3 regions of the Streptomyces sp. NPDC006261 genome follow, and region 1 is predicted to be linked to each of the others. Evidence: riboswitches for the same ligand, from Rfam matches in the RefSeq annotation. Region 1 holds a riboswitch; each other region holds the start of a gene.

Region 1 (4,641 bases):
TCGGGCATGAGGGCGGCCAGCGCGCGGACGGCGGTGGACTTGGCGGTCCCCTTCTCGCCCCGCACGAGCACACCACCGACGGCCGGACTGACCGCGTTCAGCAACAGCCCGAGCCGCAGGTCGTCCTGCCCTACGATCGCGGTGAAGGGATACGGCGTACTCACTTGGCCTCCTCGTTGACATGAACCTCGGCACCATCAAGTTCGCAGGCCCTCGGCTCCTCGTTCTCCGCCCCGGCGGACCCGGCGGACTTGGCGGACCCGGCGAACTCAAGCCCTTGCGACGATCGAGGAGCGGGGTCCGGGGCTGCACCCCGGCTATCCGCCGCACCCGCGCCCCGGCTCAACGGCGGCGCCCCCGGCGGCACGAAGGGCAACCCCGCCGGCGCGCCCCCCTCGATCAACCGCCACAACGCGTCCGTGTCCGCGTGCTCCTCCACCAGATCCCCCAGACGGTCCAGCTGCTCCTCCCGCAGCACCCCGAAACACGTGTCCGGCGCAGGTACGAACCGCCGCCCGGCCCCCCGGGCCACCTCCTCCAGGAACCGCCGCCGGAACCCATCGCTCTCCAGGGACCCGTGCCAGTGCGTCCCCCACACGGCCCCCACCCGGCACCCGTCCAGGAACGGCTCCCCGCCCCGCACATCGGCCACCCCGTGGTGGATCTCGTACCCCTCCACCGGCTCGCCCAGCGCCGAACCCACCGGCCGCGCCAGCGTCTTGGCCCGGTCGAAACGAATACGCACCGGCAGCAGCCCCAGCCCGTCCACGACCCCCGCCCGCGACTCCACCTCGTCCTCGATCCGCTCACCGAGCACCTGGAACCCCCCGCAGATCCCCAGCACCGGCCGCCCCTCCGCCGCCCGCCGCACGAGCGCGTCCGCGAGCCCCCGCTCGCGCAGCCAGGCCAGCGCCTTCACCGTGCCGCGCGTCCCGGGCACGACGACCAGGTCCGCGTCGGCCAGCTCATCGGCCCGGTCCACGAACCGCACGACGACGCCCGGTTCGGCGGCCAGCGCGTCCACGTCCGTGAAGTTCGACATCAACGGAACCGCGCAGACCGCGACCCGCAGCACGTCCTCGCCGTGCGGGGGCGTCACGACCGACTCCCGTACCGCACCCCGCAAGGAGACCCGCAGGCCGTCCTCCTCGTCGATACCGAGCCCATGGGTGAACGGCAGCACCCCGTACGTCCGCCGCCCGGTCAGCCCGTACAGCATGTCCAGGCCCGGCTCCAGCAGTGAGACGTCACCCCGGAACTTGTTCACCAGATAGCCCGCGACCAGCGACTGGTCCTCCGCGCTGAGCAGCGCCGTGGTCCCGAAGAACGAGGCGAAGACCCCGCCGCGGTCGATGTCCCCGACCACGAGAACGGGAAAGCGGGCCGCCCGCGCGATCCCCATGTTCACGATGTCCGTACGCCGCAGGTTGATTTCCGCGGGGGAGCCCGCCCCCTCACAGATCACCGCGTCATAGGCCGACCGCAGCTGCTCCAGGCAGTCGGAGACCGTCCCGAGCAGCGCCTCCTGACGCCCCCCGTGGTAACCCCGGGCGCTCATCTCGCCCACCGGCTTCCCCATCAGGACGACCTGGCTGGAGCGGTCGCTGCCCGGCTTCAGCAGGACCGGGTTCATCAGCGCGGTCGGCTCCACCCGGGCGGCCTGCGCCTGCATGGCCTGGGCGCGCCCGATCTCCGCGCCCTCGCGGGTCACGAAGGAGTTGAGGGACATGTTCTGCGCCTTGAAGGGCGCGACCTTCACGCCCCGGCGCACCAGCCAGCGGCAGATGCCGGCCGTGACGACGCTCTTGCCCGCGTCCGATGTGGTCCCCGCGACCAGCAGCCCGCCACTCATGCCCGTCCCCGTTTCTGTCCTGTCGACGACCGTCCCGTGACCACGCGCCCCACGACCGTCCGGCCCACCACACACACGCCGAGGGCCAGCACGCTCACCCGGCGCGACAACCGCACCGCGCGCTCGATGTCGGAACTCCGGACCTCCCGGCCCGACTCCCCGTTCAGGACCGGCCGGTGCTCGACGCGCCCCGCGTACGCCAGCGTGCCGCCGAGCCGTACGCCGAGCGCCCCCGCGAACGCGGCCTCCACCGGTCCCGCGTTCGGGCTCGGGTGACGCCCCGCGTCCGCCTTCCAGGCGCGCACGGCCTCCGAGGGCCGCCCGCCGCCCACCACGGCCAGTGCGGCCGTCAGCCGGGCACCGGGCCACCCCGCGAGGTCGTCCAGGCGGGCCGAGGCCCAGCCGTAACGGCGGTAGCGGGGCGACCTGTGGCCGACCATCGCGTCGAGGGTGTTCACGGCCCGGAAGCCGACGAGCCCCGGCACCCCGCCGATCGCGCCCCACACGAGCGCGCCCACGACGGCGTCCGAGGTGTTCTCCGCGACCGATTCCACGACGGCACGGGCGATCTGCGGTCCGTCCAGGGAGTGCGGATCGCGCCCGCACAGACGCGGCAGCCGCTCCCTGGCCACCTCCAGGTCCCCGGCGGCCAGCGCCCCTCCGACGGCGCGGGCCTCCCGGCCCAGCGACGTACCGCCGACGACCGACCACGTGGCGGCGGCGGTCAGCGCGACGGTGAGCGCGGGACGGTCCCGTACGGCACGGGCGGCCAGCGCGGCGGCCCCCACGGCGCCTCCGGCGCACAGCAGGGTGTGCAGCGCTCCCCGGCCTCGGTCGTCCCGCCACAGCAGCAACTCCACCCGCGCGGCGGCCCGGCCGAAACCGGCTACGGGATGCCCCCGGCGAGGGTCGCCGAGAGCCGCGTCGGCGATCAGCCCGGCGATGGCGCCGTACGCGAAGACACGATCGGCACGCACGGTCAGCCCGCCGCGGGCAGAGGCGTTCCGGCAGGAAGGGGCACAGGATGCGGTACACGGCGGCCGGGCATGGCTTATGTCCTCACTCAGGGTCCGCGCCCTGGTTCGACGTGACCGGCGACAAGAGTCTCCTGGCTTCCGGATCCGCAGTTCCCCCGGCCTTCCAGCCCGCGTACCGAGGGCCGTGACATCCGGTGTGGGGGAGTGCTCCCCGGTGACAGTGGCGGGACCGCGCCGGATTCACACCGGCTTCCTCTTCTGTCGCCGTAAATGGCTCCGGCAGTCCACCACGCTGCGAGAACGGGCGTCAACTCGCTGTTGACCTGCGGAGCTCCAGTGTGCGCAGACGCACATCGGGCCGGACACACGGTGGTGTGTCCGGCCCGAGAGGAAGCGTCGGTGCGGTCAGGCGACGATCAGATAGATCCCGTACGCGACCGCCGCCACGCAGGCCGCGAAGCAGGCGTACGCGCCGGTGCGCGCGAGCGCGGCCGACCCGCCGGAGGCGCTGCCGCCGGCCGGGGCCGACAGCTTGGAGAGGGCCACGATGCCCACGGTGAAGAGGCCGACCAGCGCGACGGTGACCACGAGACTGACACCGAAGACGGAGGCGAGAGCTGCCCAGTCGATTTTCATACGGATCTGTCCTTACACCGTGGCCGAGGGCCGCGCCGTGTCGTCGGGCGCTGCGGCCGGGGCCGGGATGGTGGTCATGAGGTCGGTGGGGTGGGTACCGATGGGCGGCGGCTGGACCGCGGCGATGGCCGTGGTGACGACACCCCGGGGCTCGTCGTCCGTGGCCGCGGTGTCGTTGACGTTGGTGTGGTCCACCGGCTGGCGGCGCGAGGCAAGCCAGATGGCGAAGGAGCCGCCGACCAGCAGGATCGCGGTGGTGGTGATGCCCCACGGGCCCTGCTTGGTGAGGAACTCGGCACCCGCGCCGACCAGACCGGCGGCAGGGAGCGTCAGACCCCAGGCGACGAACATCCGGGTGGCGGTGGACCAGCGGACCACGCCGCCCTTGCGGCCGAGGCCCGCGCCCATCACGGCACCCGAGCAGGACTGGGTGGTGGAGAGCGAGAAACCGAGGTGCGACGAGGCCAGGATGACGGTCGCGGCACTGGTCTGGGCCGCGAAGCCCTGCGGCGGCTTCAGGTCGGTCAGGCCGCTGCCCATGGTGCGGATGATGCGCCAGCCACCGAGGTAGGTGCCGAGCGCGATGGCGACACCTGCGGAGACGATGACCCACATCGGCGGATTGGAGCCGGGGGCGAGAACGCCGCCGGTGACCAGGGCCAGGGTGATGATGCCCATCGTCTTCTGGGCGTCGTTGGTGCCGTGGGCGAGCGAGACGAGACCGGCCGAGGCGATCTGACCGGCCCGGTAGCCCTTGGCCGTCGACTTGAGCTGGTTCGGGTCGGTGACGTTCCGGTTGATCCGGTACGTCAGCCTCGTGGCCAGCATCGCGGCGAGACCGGCGACCAGCGGGGCGGCGATCGCGGGGAGCAGCACCTTGGTGACGACGGTGCCGCCGTTGATCGAGGACCAGCCGGCCGACATGACCGCCGCGCCGATCAGACCGCCGAACAGGGCGTGGGAGGAGCTGGAGGGCAGGCCGACCAGCCAGGTCAGCAGATTCCACAGGATGGCGCCGACGAGCGCCGCGAAGATGACCTCGGTTCTGAGGCCGTTCTCGTTGACGATCCCGCCGGAGATCGTCTTGGCGACCTCCACTGACAGGAACGCGCCGATGAGGTTGAGAACGGCGGACATGGCCACCGCTGTCTTGGGCTTCAGTGCGCCGGTCGAGAT
Region 2 (4,641 bases), on a different contig from region 1:
GCCAGGAGGTTGGTGGTGCCCAGGTCGCGGACCAGGGAGAGGATCTCCAGCTGGTAGCGGATGTCCAGGTGGTTGGTCGGCTCGTCCAGGACGACGAGCGAGGGCTGCTGGACCAGGGCGCGGGCGACCAGGGCGCGCTGGCGTTCGCCGCCGGAGAGGGAGGCGAACGTACGGGGTCCGAGTGCGGCGACCCCCACCCGCTCCAGTGCCTCGGTGACGAGTGCGGTGTCGGCGGCGTTGTCCGGCTCCCAGAACCGCTTGTGCGGGGCGCGGCCCATCGCGACGACCTGGCCGACGGTGAGCTCGAACCCGGCGTGGCCGTCCTGCGGGACGGTGGCGATGCGCTGGGCGCGGGCCTTCACGGGGAGTGCGGCGAGGTCGTCGCCGTCGAGGAGGACGCGGCCGTGGGTGGGGCGCAGGGTGCCGTAGACGCAGCGCAGGAGCGTGGTCTTGCCGCTGCCGTTGGGGCCGACCAGGCCGACGGTCTCGCCGTCGGCGGCCGTGAGGTCGACGGCGTCGACGAGGTGGCGGCCTTCGCCGATGCCGTACGAGAGGCCCTCGGTGCGCAGGGTGGTCACGGGCGGGCTCCCTCGGGAAGTGACAGCCTCATGCGGGTGCTCCCTCGGGGCGGCGGCGCAGCATCCACAGGAAGAACGGGCCCCCGGTCAGCGCCGTGAGCACGCCCACCGGGATGTCCTGCGGGGCCGCGAGCGTCCGGGCGGCCAGGTCGGCGAGTACCAGGAACACCGCCCCGCCGAGCGCCACGACCGGGAGCAGCGCGCGGTGCGAGGCGCCGACCGCCATCCGGGCCATGTGCGGGACCATCAGGCCGACGAAGCCGATCGCCCCGCTGTACGCGACGAGCGCCCCGGTCATCAGCGAGGCGAGGACGAAGACGGCGGCCCGGAAGCGGGCGGTGTCCAGGCCGAGGACGGTCGCGCCCTCCTCCCCCACCAGGAGCAGGTCGAGCGGGCGGGCCAGGGTGAGGAGTACGGCCGTACCGGCGACCAGGGTGACCGTGGGGAGCGCGAGCATGTCCCAGCGGGCCGCGCCGAGGCCGCCGAGGGTCCAGTAGAGGACTTCCTGGAGGTGGTCGGCGCGGGCGGAGGTGACCAGGATCAGGCTGGTGAAGGCGGAGAGTATGTAGGAGACGGCGACCCCGGCGAGGACGAGCCGGTTGGTGGTGAGGCCTCCCCCGCCGCGCGCCAGGGTGTAGACGAGCAGCAGCGAGAGCAGGGCGCCGGCGAAGGCGGCGGCGGGGATCGTGACGGTGGTGGCGAGGGTGGCGCCGATGCCGAGGACGATCACCAGGACCGCGCCGGTGGAGGCGCCGGAGGAGACGCCGAGGAGGAACGGGTCGGCCAGCTGGTTGCGTACTAGGGCCTGGAGGACGGTGCCGATGACGGCGAGTCCGGCGCCGACGACGATGCCGAGCAGGACCCGGGGCAGCCGGACGTCCAGGACGATCGTGCGGAAGGGGCTCGCGTCCGCCCGGCCGGTCAGGATGTCGATCACCTGGCCGGGCGGGATGCGGACGGAGCCGAGGGCGAGGGCGGCGACCACGGCGGCTGCGAGGAGGCCGGCGAGGACGCCGACGACCAGGGTGTAGCGCAGCAGCCGCCGCGGTGCGGGGGTGCGGCAGGTCACGAGGTGGTGGCCGCCGGGTGGAGCTGGGCCGCGAGTTTCCCGACGGCGGCGGGGACGCGGACGCCGAGGACCGCGTCGGAGAGCGGCATGACCGCGAAGCGCTTGTTCTTGATGGCGGGGACGTCGGCGAGGGCCGGGTCGGTGAGGAGGCGCTTCTTCTTCTGTTCGACGGTGGTGGCGCCGTAGTCGTAGATCACGATCGCCTCGGGCCTGCGGGCGACGACGTTCTCCCAGGAGGCGTCCCCGAAGGACTTGTCGAGGTCGGCGAAGATGTTGGTGCCGCCGGCCCGCTCGATCAGCTCGTTGCCGATGCCCTTGCCGCCCGCGGTGAACGCGGTCTTGTCGCCGCTGTCGTAGACGAAGACGGGGAGCGGCTTCAGGTCCGCCAGCTTCTCGGCGGTCGCCGCGTTGTCGGCCTTCGCCTGCTTGATCCAGGCCTCGGCGCGGTCGGGGACGCCGAAGGTGCGGCCGACCTCGCGGATCTCCTCGTAGAGGGTCTCCATCGGGGTGTCGGTCTTGGCGCAGCTCTCGGTGTTGAGCCGGGTCCCGATGCCGGACTTCTCGAACGCCTCGCGGCTGCGGCCGTCGCCCGCGGTGAAGGCGCTGCTGTAGCCGCCGTAGACGAAGTCGGGGCCGGTGGCGAGGACCTGCTCGTAGGAGGGGTACTCCTTGGCGATGACCGGGACGGACGCGTAGTCCTTCGCGTACTTCGGCAGGACCTTGTCGTCGAGGTAGGCGGTGCCGGCGAGGGACTCGGTCAGGCCCAGTTCCAGCATGATCTCGGTGACGTGCTGGTTCATGGTGACCACGCGCTTCGGCGGGGCCTTGTACGTGGTGGTGACACCGCAGTTGGTGACGGTGTACGGGAAGCCGTCGCTCTTCGCCGTGGCGCCGTTCCCGGTGCCGGCGTTGTCGCCGTCCGGGGTGGAGCAGGCGGTGAGGGCGAGCGGGAGCAGCACGGCGGCGGCTATGAGCGCGGGGGTGCGCCAGGACATGGCGGGGCCTCTCCGGGGGATTTCCGCGTCCCCTGGTCGATGCGAGAAGGCAGCGGGCCAGTTCCTGGCTTCCGGGCGCGCCCTCCGGTACGGAGTCGTCCGCTGGGGAGTCGTCCGTACGGGAGGGGGCCCGGTCACAGTGGCGGGACCGTGCCGGATTCGCACCGGCTTCCTGGTTCCTGCTGCCCTGTGGTCGGGTCTCGGGTGCAGTGTGCCAGACCCGTGCGGCGGCTACGCGGGCCCGGGGGAATCGGCAGGCCTCAGTACGCCTCGACGACCTGCACGTCCTCCTCGGTGATCTCGCCGTCCACGATCCGGTACGAGCGGAACTGGAAGGGGCCGGCGCCGTCGGTGTCGGCGGTGGAGACCAGGACGTAGTGGGCGCCGGGCTCGTTGGCGTACGTCACGTCGGTGCGGGAGGGGTAGGCCTCGGTCGCCGTGTGCGAGTGGTAGATGACCACGGGCTCCTCGTCGCGGTCGTCCATGTCGCGGTAGAGCTTGAGGAGGTCGCCGGAGTCGAACTCGTAGAACGTGGGCGAGCGGGCGGCGTTGAGCATCGGGATGAAGCGCTCGGGGCGCCCCGTTCCGGCCGGGCCCGCCACCACGCCGCACGCCTCGTCGGGGTGGTCGGCGCGGGAGTGGGCGACGATCTGGTCGTGGAGCGCCTGGGTGATGGTCAGCATGGCGCCAGGATAGGCATGCGGGCCCTCGCGTACCGGTGGGTGGTACGGGAGGGACCGCATGGTGGACACCGGGGGCCACGGGGGGATGGTCCGGGGCGGTCGGATCCGAGCCTCCGCCGAGCGAACGGAGTACGCCCGGGGGGGCGGCGCGGAACGACTACGGCATCAGTGTCTCGACGAGCGTTTCCTGCAGCGCGCCGAGCCAGAGATAGGCCATCACCATGGGCTTGCGCGGGTCGCTGTCGGGGAGCCGGTAGAGCGAGGCCTCCTCACCCTCGCCCTCGTCGGAGACCTCCAGCCGGGTGCCGATGGTCAGGCGCAGGTCGTTGAGCGAGCCGAGCCAGGCGCGGCACTCCTCGGCGGTGAGGGTGAGTACGGCTCCGCCGCCCCCGGCGGGCGACAGCGCGTCCAGCGTCCGGACGACGGCGAGGGCGTCCTCGCGCTTGCGGGAGCGCAGGTCGGTCTCGGTGAAGCGGCGGAACTCGGCGGACAGCTCCCGCAGCTCCTCCTGCGACCTGCCCTCGGGGGTGGGCCCGTCGGGACCCCCGTACGCGTCGGGGAAGAGCCGGGCCAGGGCCGGGTCCGAGGGCGGCTTGCTGGGCCCCTCGGCGAAGAGCGCGGCGAGCGGGTCCTCGCCGTCGGCGGGCGTGTCGCCCGGGCCGATCAGTTCGAGCAGCTGCACGGCGAGGGAGCGCAGGATCGAGATCTCGACCTCGTCGAGCGCGACGGCCGCGCCGCCGCCCGGGGTGGCCTCGAAGTGGCCGGCCATGGATTCTCCGATGGTGGGTCGAAACGGGGCAGGGGGTGCGTACGGCGGCGAGGACGCTAGTTGCGGTCCTGGGTGAGGGTGGCCCACAGCCCGTAGCCGTGCATGGCCTGGACGTCGCGCTCCATCTCCTCGCGGCTCCCGCTGGAGACGACGGCGCGGCCCTTCTGGTGCACGTCGAGCATGAGTTTGTGCGCCTTGTCCTTGGAGTAGCCGAAGTAGGCCTGGAAGACATAGGTCACATAACTCATGAGATTGACCGGGTCGTTGTGGACGAGCGTCACCCACGGGACGTCCGGCTCGGGGACCGCGAAGGTCTCCTCGGCCGAATCAGGACGTTCGATCTCTACGGGGGTAGCAACGCTCACCTGTCCCATGCTGCCACCCGAGCGGCCCGGGCGCACAAACCGGCCCCACATCTCGTCACTTTGACGAATAGGGGGTAGCATCCCAGCCATGAACTCAGCGGACCTCGGGCGACGGGTCGGCGTTCCGTCGACCGCGCTCTTCACCGACCAGTACGAGCTGACCATGGTGCAGGCGGCCCTCA
Region 3 (4,641 bases), on a different contig from region 1:
ACTGATGACGTCGGCGTCGAGGTCGTCGATCGCCTGGACGATGTCGCCGAACTCGGCGTAGCACATGTGGGTGTGGATCTGGGTGTCGGGCCGCACGTCACTGGTGGTGAGACGGAACGCCTCGGTGGCCCAGGCCAGGTAGGCGGGGCGGTCGGCGGCGCGCAACGGCAGGGTCTCACGCAGGGCGGGTTCGTCCACCTGGATCACCGAAGTACCGGCCGTCTCCAGGTCGTTCACTTCGTCGCGCAGGGCGAGAGCGACTTGGCGTGCGGTGTTGGCGAGCGGCTGGTCGTCGCGGACGAAGGACCAGGCGAGCATGGTGACCGGGCCGGTGAGCATGCCCTTGACCGGCCGGTCGGTCAGGGACTGGGCGTATGTGGTCCAGCGGATGGTCATCGGCTCGGGGCGGGAGATGTCGCCGGCGAGGATAGGCGGGCGGACGTAGCGGGTGCCGTAGGACTGGACCCAGCCGTGCTGGGTGGCAAGGTAGCCGGTGAGCTGCTCGGCGAAGTACTGGACCATGTCGTTGCGCTCGGGCTCGCCATGGACGAGGACGTCGATGCCGGTCTTCTCCTGGAAGGAGATGACTTCGCGGATCTCGGTCTCGATGCGCCGCTCGTATCCGGCGGTGTCGATGCGGCCGGCGCGCAGGTCGGCGCGGGCGGTGCGCAGCTCGGTGGTCTGTGGGAAGGAGCCGATGGTGGTGGTCGGCAGCAGGGGCAGGCGCAGGTGGGCGTGCTGGGCGGTCGCTCGCTGCGGGTACGGCTGCGAGCGGCGGCCGTCGGCGTCAGTGACGGCCGCGGCGCGGGCGCGTACCGCCGGGTTGTGGGTGAGGGCGGATCCGGCCCGGGAGGCCAAGTCGGCGCGGTTCACGGCGAGCTCGGCCGCGATGGTGTCGGTGCCCTCGGTGAGACCGCGGGCGAGGGTGACGACCTCAGCCGTCTTCTGGCGGGCGAAGGCCAGCCAGCGGGCGACCTGCGGGTCCATCTCGCGTTCCGCCGTCGCGTCCAGGGGGACGTGCAGCAGGGAGCAGGAGGCAGCCACGTCCACCCGGTCGGCGAGGCCGAGCAGGGTGCCGAGTGTCGACAGCGACTTCTCCATGTCGTTGATCCACACGTTGCGGCCGTCGACGACTCCGGCAACGAGCCGCTTGCCGGGCATGCCGCCGGCGGCGGCGAGGTCGTCGAGGTTGGCGGCACCGGCGCCGGTGAAGTCAAGGGCCAGTCCGTCGATCGGTGCCTTGGCCAGGACAGGGAGGGCGTCGCCGAGCCGGTCGAAGTAGGAGGCGACCAGGAGCTTGGGCCGGTCGGTGAGCGTGCCGAGGTCGCGGTAGGCGCGGGCTGCGGCGTTCAGCTCGGCCGGGGTGCGGTCCTGGACGAGGGCGGGCTCATCCAGCTGGACCCACTCGGCACCGGCGGCCCGCAGGTCGGCCAGTACCTCGGCGTATACCGGCAGCAGCCGGTCGAGCAGTGTCAGCGGCTCGAAGTCCGCGGCGACACCGGGGGCGGACTTGGCCAGCAGCAGGTAGGTAACCGGGCCGACCAGCACGGGGCGCGCGGTGAGGCCGAGCGCGAGGGCTTCCTTCAGCTCGGCGACCTGCTTGGCCGAGTCGGCGGAGAAGGCGGTGTCGGGGCCGAGTTCGGGGACCAGGTAGTGGTAGTTGGTGTCGAACCATTTGGTCATCTCCAGCGGCGCGACGTCCTGGGTGCCGCGGGCCATGGCGAAGTAGCCGTCGAGCGGGCTGGCATCGACAGCGGTGCGGTGGCGGGTCGGGATGGCGCCGACCATGACGGTGGTGTCCAGGACGTGGTCGTAATACGAGACGTCTCCGGTGGGCACCTCGTGGATGCCGGTGTCGGCGAGCTTCTGCCAGTTGGTGCGGCGCAGGCCGGCGGCCGTCTCCTTGAGGGCGTCGGCGGTGACCCGGCCCTTCCAGTAGCCCTCGATGGCCTTCTTCAGTTCACGGTTCTGGCCTTGGCGGGGGTAGCCGTACACGGTGGCCCTGGCGGCCGCGGCTGCGGACTTGGCTGTCACGGAACTCTCCTTCGCGAGTGTCTCTCCGAAAGACCCGGGACGACTCGTAGGACGCGAAGGGATGGCACACCGGGCGGACCACGCCGCAGTGTCGTCGCGTGTGCCTGCCTGATATGTACGCCGACCCGCCCACGAGGTCACCGAGATCACCGTGCGCTCACGCACGGGCAGTGGCAGGTCTTCGGACTCGCGGGCACGTCTGCCGGGGGCAGACACCTACTGGCCGTCGCTTCCCAGACCCGTCTGTCGGGTCCAGTGCGTATGACGGCGGTCGTTCCCGCTCACCGCTGCGGGGCAGTCCCGGATTCCCACCGGGTTCCCTCTTACGACGCGCCTGCCTGGAGGACAGGGCGAACCAGCTGCACCCGCCACCCTAGGCGCCGAGCTCGGCTCCGGGCCAACACCGGTCACATGCCGGACGGTGAGATGAGACACCCGCCCAAGCCCCGGTAGCGCCGGGAACGGAAACGCGGCGGAGCGCGGAGCGGTTCCTCAGTCCTCGCTCCACGCCCGCCTCCACAGGAGCCCGGGCCCCTCAGCCCCCGGTCGTATGTGTGGAACCCCCGGCCGGTCTTCCGTCCGAGCATCCCGGCCTCGACCATCCGCTGGAGCAACAGCGGCGGCGGTACGTACAGCGGCTCCTTGAACTGCTCATACAGCGACTGGGCGCGATGGCGGCGACCGTGTCCAGACCGATGAGGTCGGCGAGCTTGAGCGGGCTCATGGGGTGGGCGCAGCCGAGTTCCATGCCGACGGGTGCGGGGCGGGGCGATGAGGGGATGCGGAGCGGGCAGCACGACCGGCACCGTCGGCGCGGCCGGGGCGTCGCCGACCGGCCGCGGGGACTATCCCCGCAGGCACCGAGTCCGGTTCCTGCTGCTCAGGTTGCGGGGCCGGTGAGCGGAATGGTCGCGGTGATGGTCCCTACTCCGCCTGTCCGCCGGGTGATCTGGATGCGGGCGATCTGACGCACGATGCGCCGCCTCAGTTCCTCCAGCCGGCTGGCTCCGGGGCGCAGTTCTGACGGGGACAACAGCGGCTGCGGCCGGGCTGCCGTCTCGTAGGGGCCGGTGACGCTGATCGTTACCTCGTACCGGCCGAGTGTGCAGGTGAGTTGGCAGGAGGATCCGGGCGGGCTGCGTGTCAGAGCGTCGGAAGTCAGTTCCGAGGCGACCAGTAAGGCGTCGTCCACTCCGCCCTGGTGTGCTGCGCGGAAGTGGGCGTCGGGGGCACAGAGCAAGGGGTGGAGGGCGAATTCCACTTCGCTGCGGGCATGTGCCGCCGAGTCCGGCCGACAGGTGTCCCCTCCGGGGTCATCCGAGGCGTCGGCGGACTGGGGGTCGGTCGGATCTCCATCCGCAGGGCTCATGCCCCCCGCCTACCCTGCCCCGCCGGACCATACCGAAGAAGCGCGGGGGAAGTCCTTGAGACGCAGACCCGCGCGTCTGCCTGTCCGGGTTCGTGAGCGGATGGCCGGCCCCGTCGTTCACGACGACGAGCTTGCAGGTTCCCCGCCATGCCTTCCCCAGCACTGCCATGAGGACGGAACGGAAGGCCCGAGCTGAGGGATGCTCACGCGCATACGGCCGGCAGCGGTTCGCCTTGGACGTGAGACTCACCATGGCGGTGTCATGATCGTTTGGGGATACTCCCTTGATGACGACTCATCAGCCGCAGCCCGGCGCGCAGGGCCCGCTTCCGGTGATTGCCCCGCAGGGTGACTTCGACGAAGACACCCTGGCCCCGCTGGAAGCGCGGATCAGGGAAGCCGTGCACGCCCACGGCGGGATGATCCTGGACGCCGGCAACATCACCTTCGGCGACTCAACCTTCCTGCGCCTGCTCCTGGCCACCCACCAGGGAGCCGACCTCCGCATCGTCGCGCCCTCCCCCGCGGTCACACGGCTGATCAGCATCGTCGGCGCCGACCAGGTGCTGAACATCCATCCCACCCTGGAAGCCGCCCGCAACGCCTGACCGACGCAACTGACACCAGCCGGTCGGCCAGCGTGGGCACCTGGTGCAGGTGGCAGAGCGCCCAACGAAGCCAGAAGCAGTCGAGTGTGGGGGCAGTGGTTCGGGGTACTCACCTGCCGGTATCAGCCGTCAGGGCTGAAGGACAGGCAGGTTGAACCGATGAGGCGTTCGGAGCTGGGGCGTGAGGTGGAGTGGGTGGTTGTGGACTGCCCGCCCCGGGACATGCCCCGGCGGTTGTGCCGGGTCCTGGCCCGGGGTCTGCCCGCGGACGGAGTGACGATGTCGCTGCTCACCGACACCCCGTCGCGGCAGATGTTGTGCGCGTCGAACCAGATGGCCACCGACCTCGAAGAAGCGCAGTTCACCGTGCAGGAAGGCCCATGCATCACCGCAGCTGAAATAGGTGACGAGGTGCATCTGACCGACTGGAAGGCCGGAGCGCGGGAATGGCCGCTGTTCACGGCCGCCTTCCGCGAACGGCACCCCGACGTCCAGGCGGTCCACGCCTTCCCGCTCTGGTTCGGTGACTACATCCTCGGCTCGGTCGACGTGGCCACCCGCACCCCGGGAGGTCTGTCCCGTGGCGCGATCGAGCAAGCCGTGGACGCGGTCGACGCGGTCGCGGACGCT

What was found. Region 1 has a riboswitch for cobalamin ahead of ABZ154_RS28100 (cobalamin biosynthesis protein). Riboswitches for the same ligand answer to the same signal wherever they lie in the genome.
Region 2: it holds a riboswitch for cobalamin, as region 1 does, so the genes downstream of both, ABZ154_RS04440 (ABC transporter substrate-binding protein) here and ABZ154_RS28100 (cobalamin biosynthesis protein) in region 1, are expected to answer to the same signal.
Region 3: it holds a riboswitch for cobalamin, as region 1 does, so the genes downstream of both, metE (5-methyltetrahydropteroyltriglutamate--homocysteine S-methyltransferase) here and ABZ154_RS28100 (cobalamin biosynthesis protein) in region 1, are expected to answer to the same signal.

Annotation. Positions count from the first base shown of each region.
Region 1 covers NZ_JBEXSI010000054.1:27,517-32,157, reverse strand. The annotation lists gene ABZ154_RS28110 (putative cobaltochelatase) at 1-164, opposite strand, end outside; gene ABZ154_RS28105 (cobyric acid synthase) at 161-1,852, opposite strand; gene ABZ154_RS28100 (cobalamin biosynthesis protein) at 1,849-2,829, opposite strand; cobalamin riboswitch at 2,954-3,087, opposite strand; gene ABZ154_RS28095 (hypothetical protein) at 3,235-3,465, opposite strand; gene ABZ154_RS28090 (inorganic phosphate transporter) at 3,478-4,641, opposite strand, start outside.
Region 2 covers NZ_JBEXSI010000005.1:54,274-58,914, forward strand. The annotation lists gene ABZ154_RS04430 (ABC transporter ATP-binding protein) at 1-578, opposite strand, end outside; gene ABZ154_RS04435 (iron ABC transporter permease) at 607-1,647, opposite strand; gene ABZ154_RS04440 (ABC transporter substrate-binding protein) at 1,644-2,642, opposite strand; cobalamin riboswitch at 2,701-2,820, opposite strand; gene ABZ154_RS04445 (M67 family metallopeptidase) at 2,903-3,325, opposite strand; gene ABZ154_RS04450 (DUF2017 domain-containing protein) at 3,483-4,094, opposite strand; gene clpS (ATP-dependent Clp protease adapter ClpS) at 4,151-4,468, opposite strand; gene ABZ154_RS04460 (nicotinate phosphoribosyltransferase) at 4,548-4,641, shown strand, end outside.
Region 3 covers NZ_JBEXSI010000047.1:43,223-47,863, reverse strand. The annotation lists gene metE (5-methyltetrahydropteroyltriglutamate--homocysteine S-methyltransferase) at 1-2,034, opposite strand, end outside; cobalamin riboswitch at 2,206-2,392, opposite strand; partial or broken gene ABZ154_RS26505 (3-hydroxyacyl-CoA dehydrogenase family protein) at 2,574-2,785, opposite strand; gene ABZ154_RS26500 (hypothetical protein) at 2,915-3,403, opposite strand; gene ABZ154_RS26495 (STAS domain-containing protein) at 3,691-4,011, shown strand; gene ABZ154_RS26490 (hypothetical protein) at 4,171-4,641, shown strand, end outside.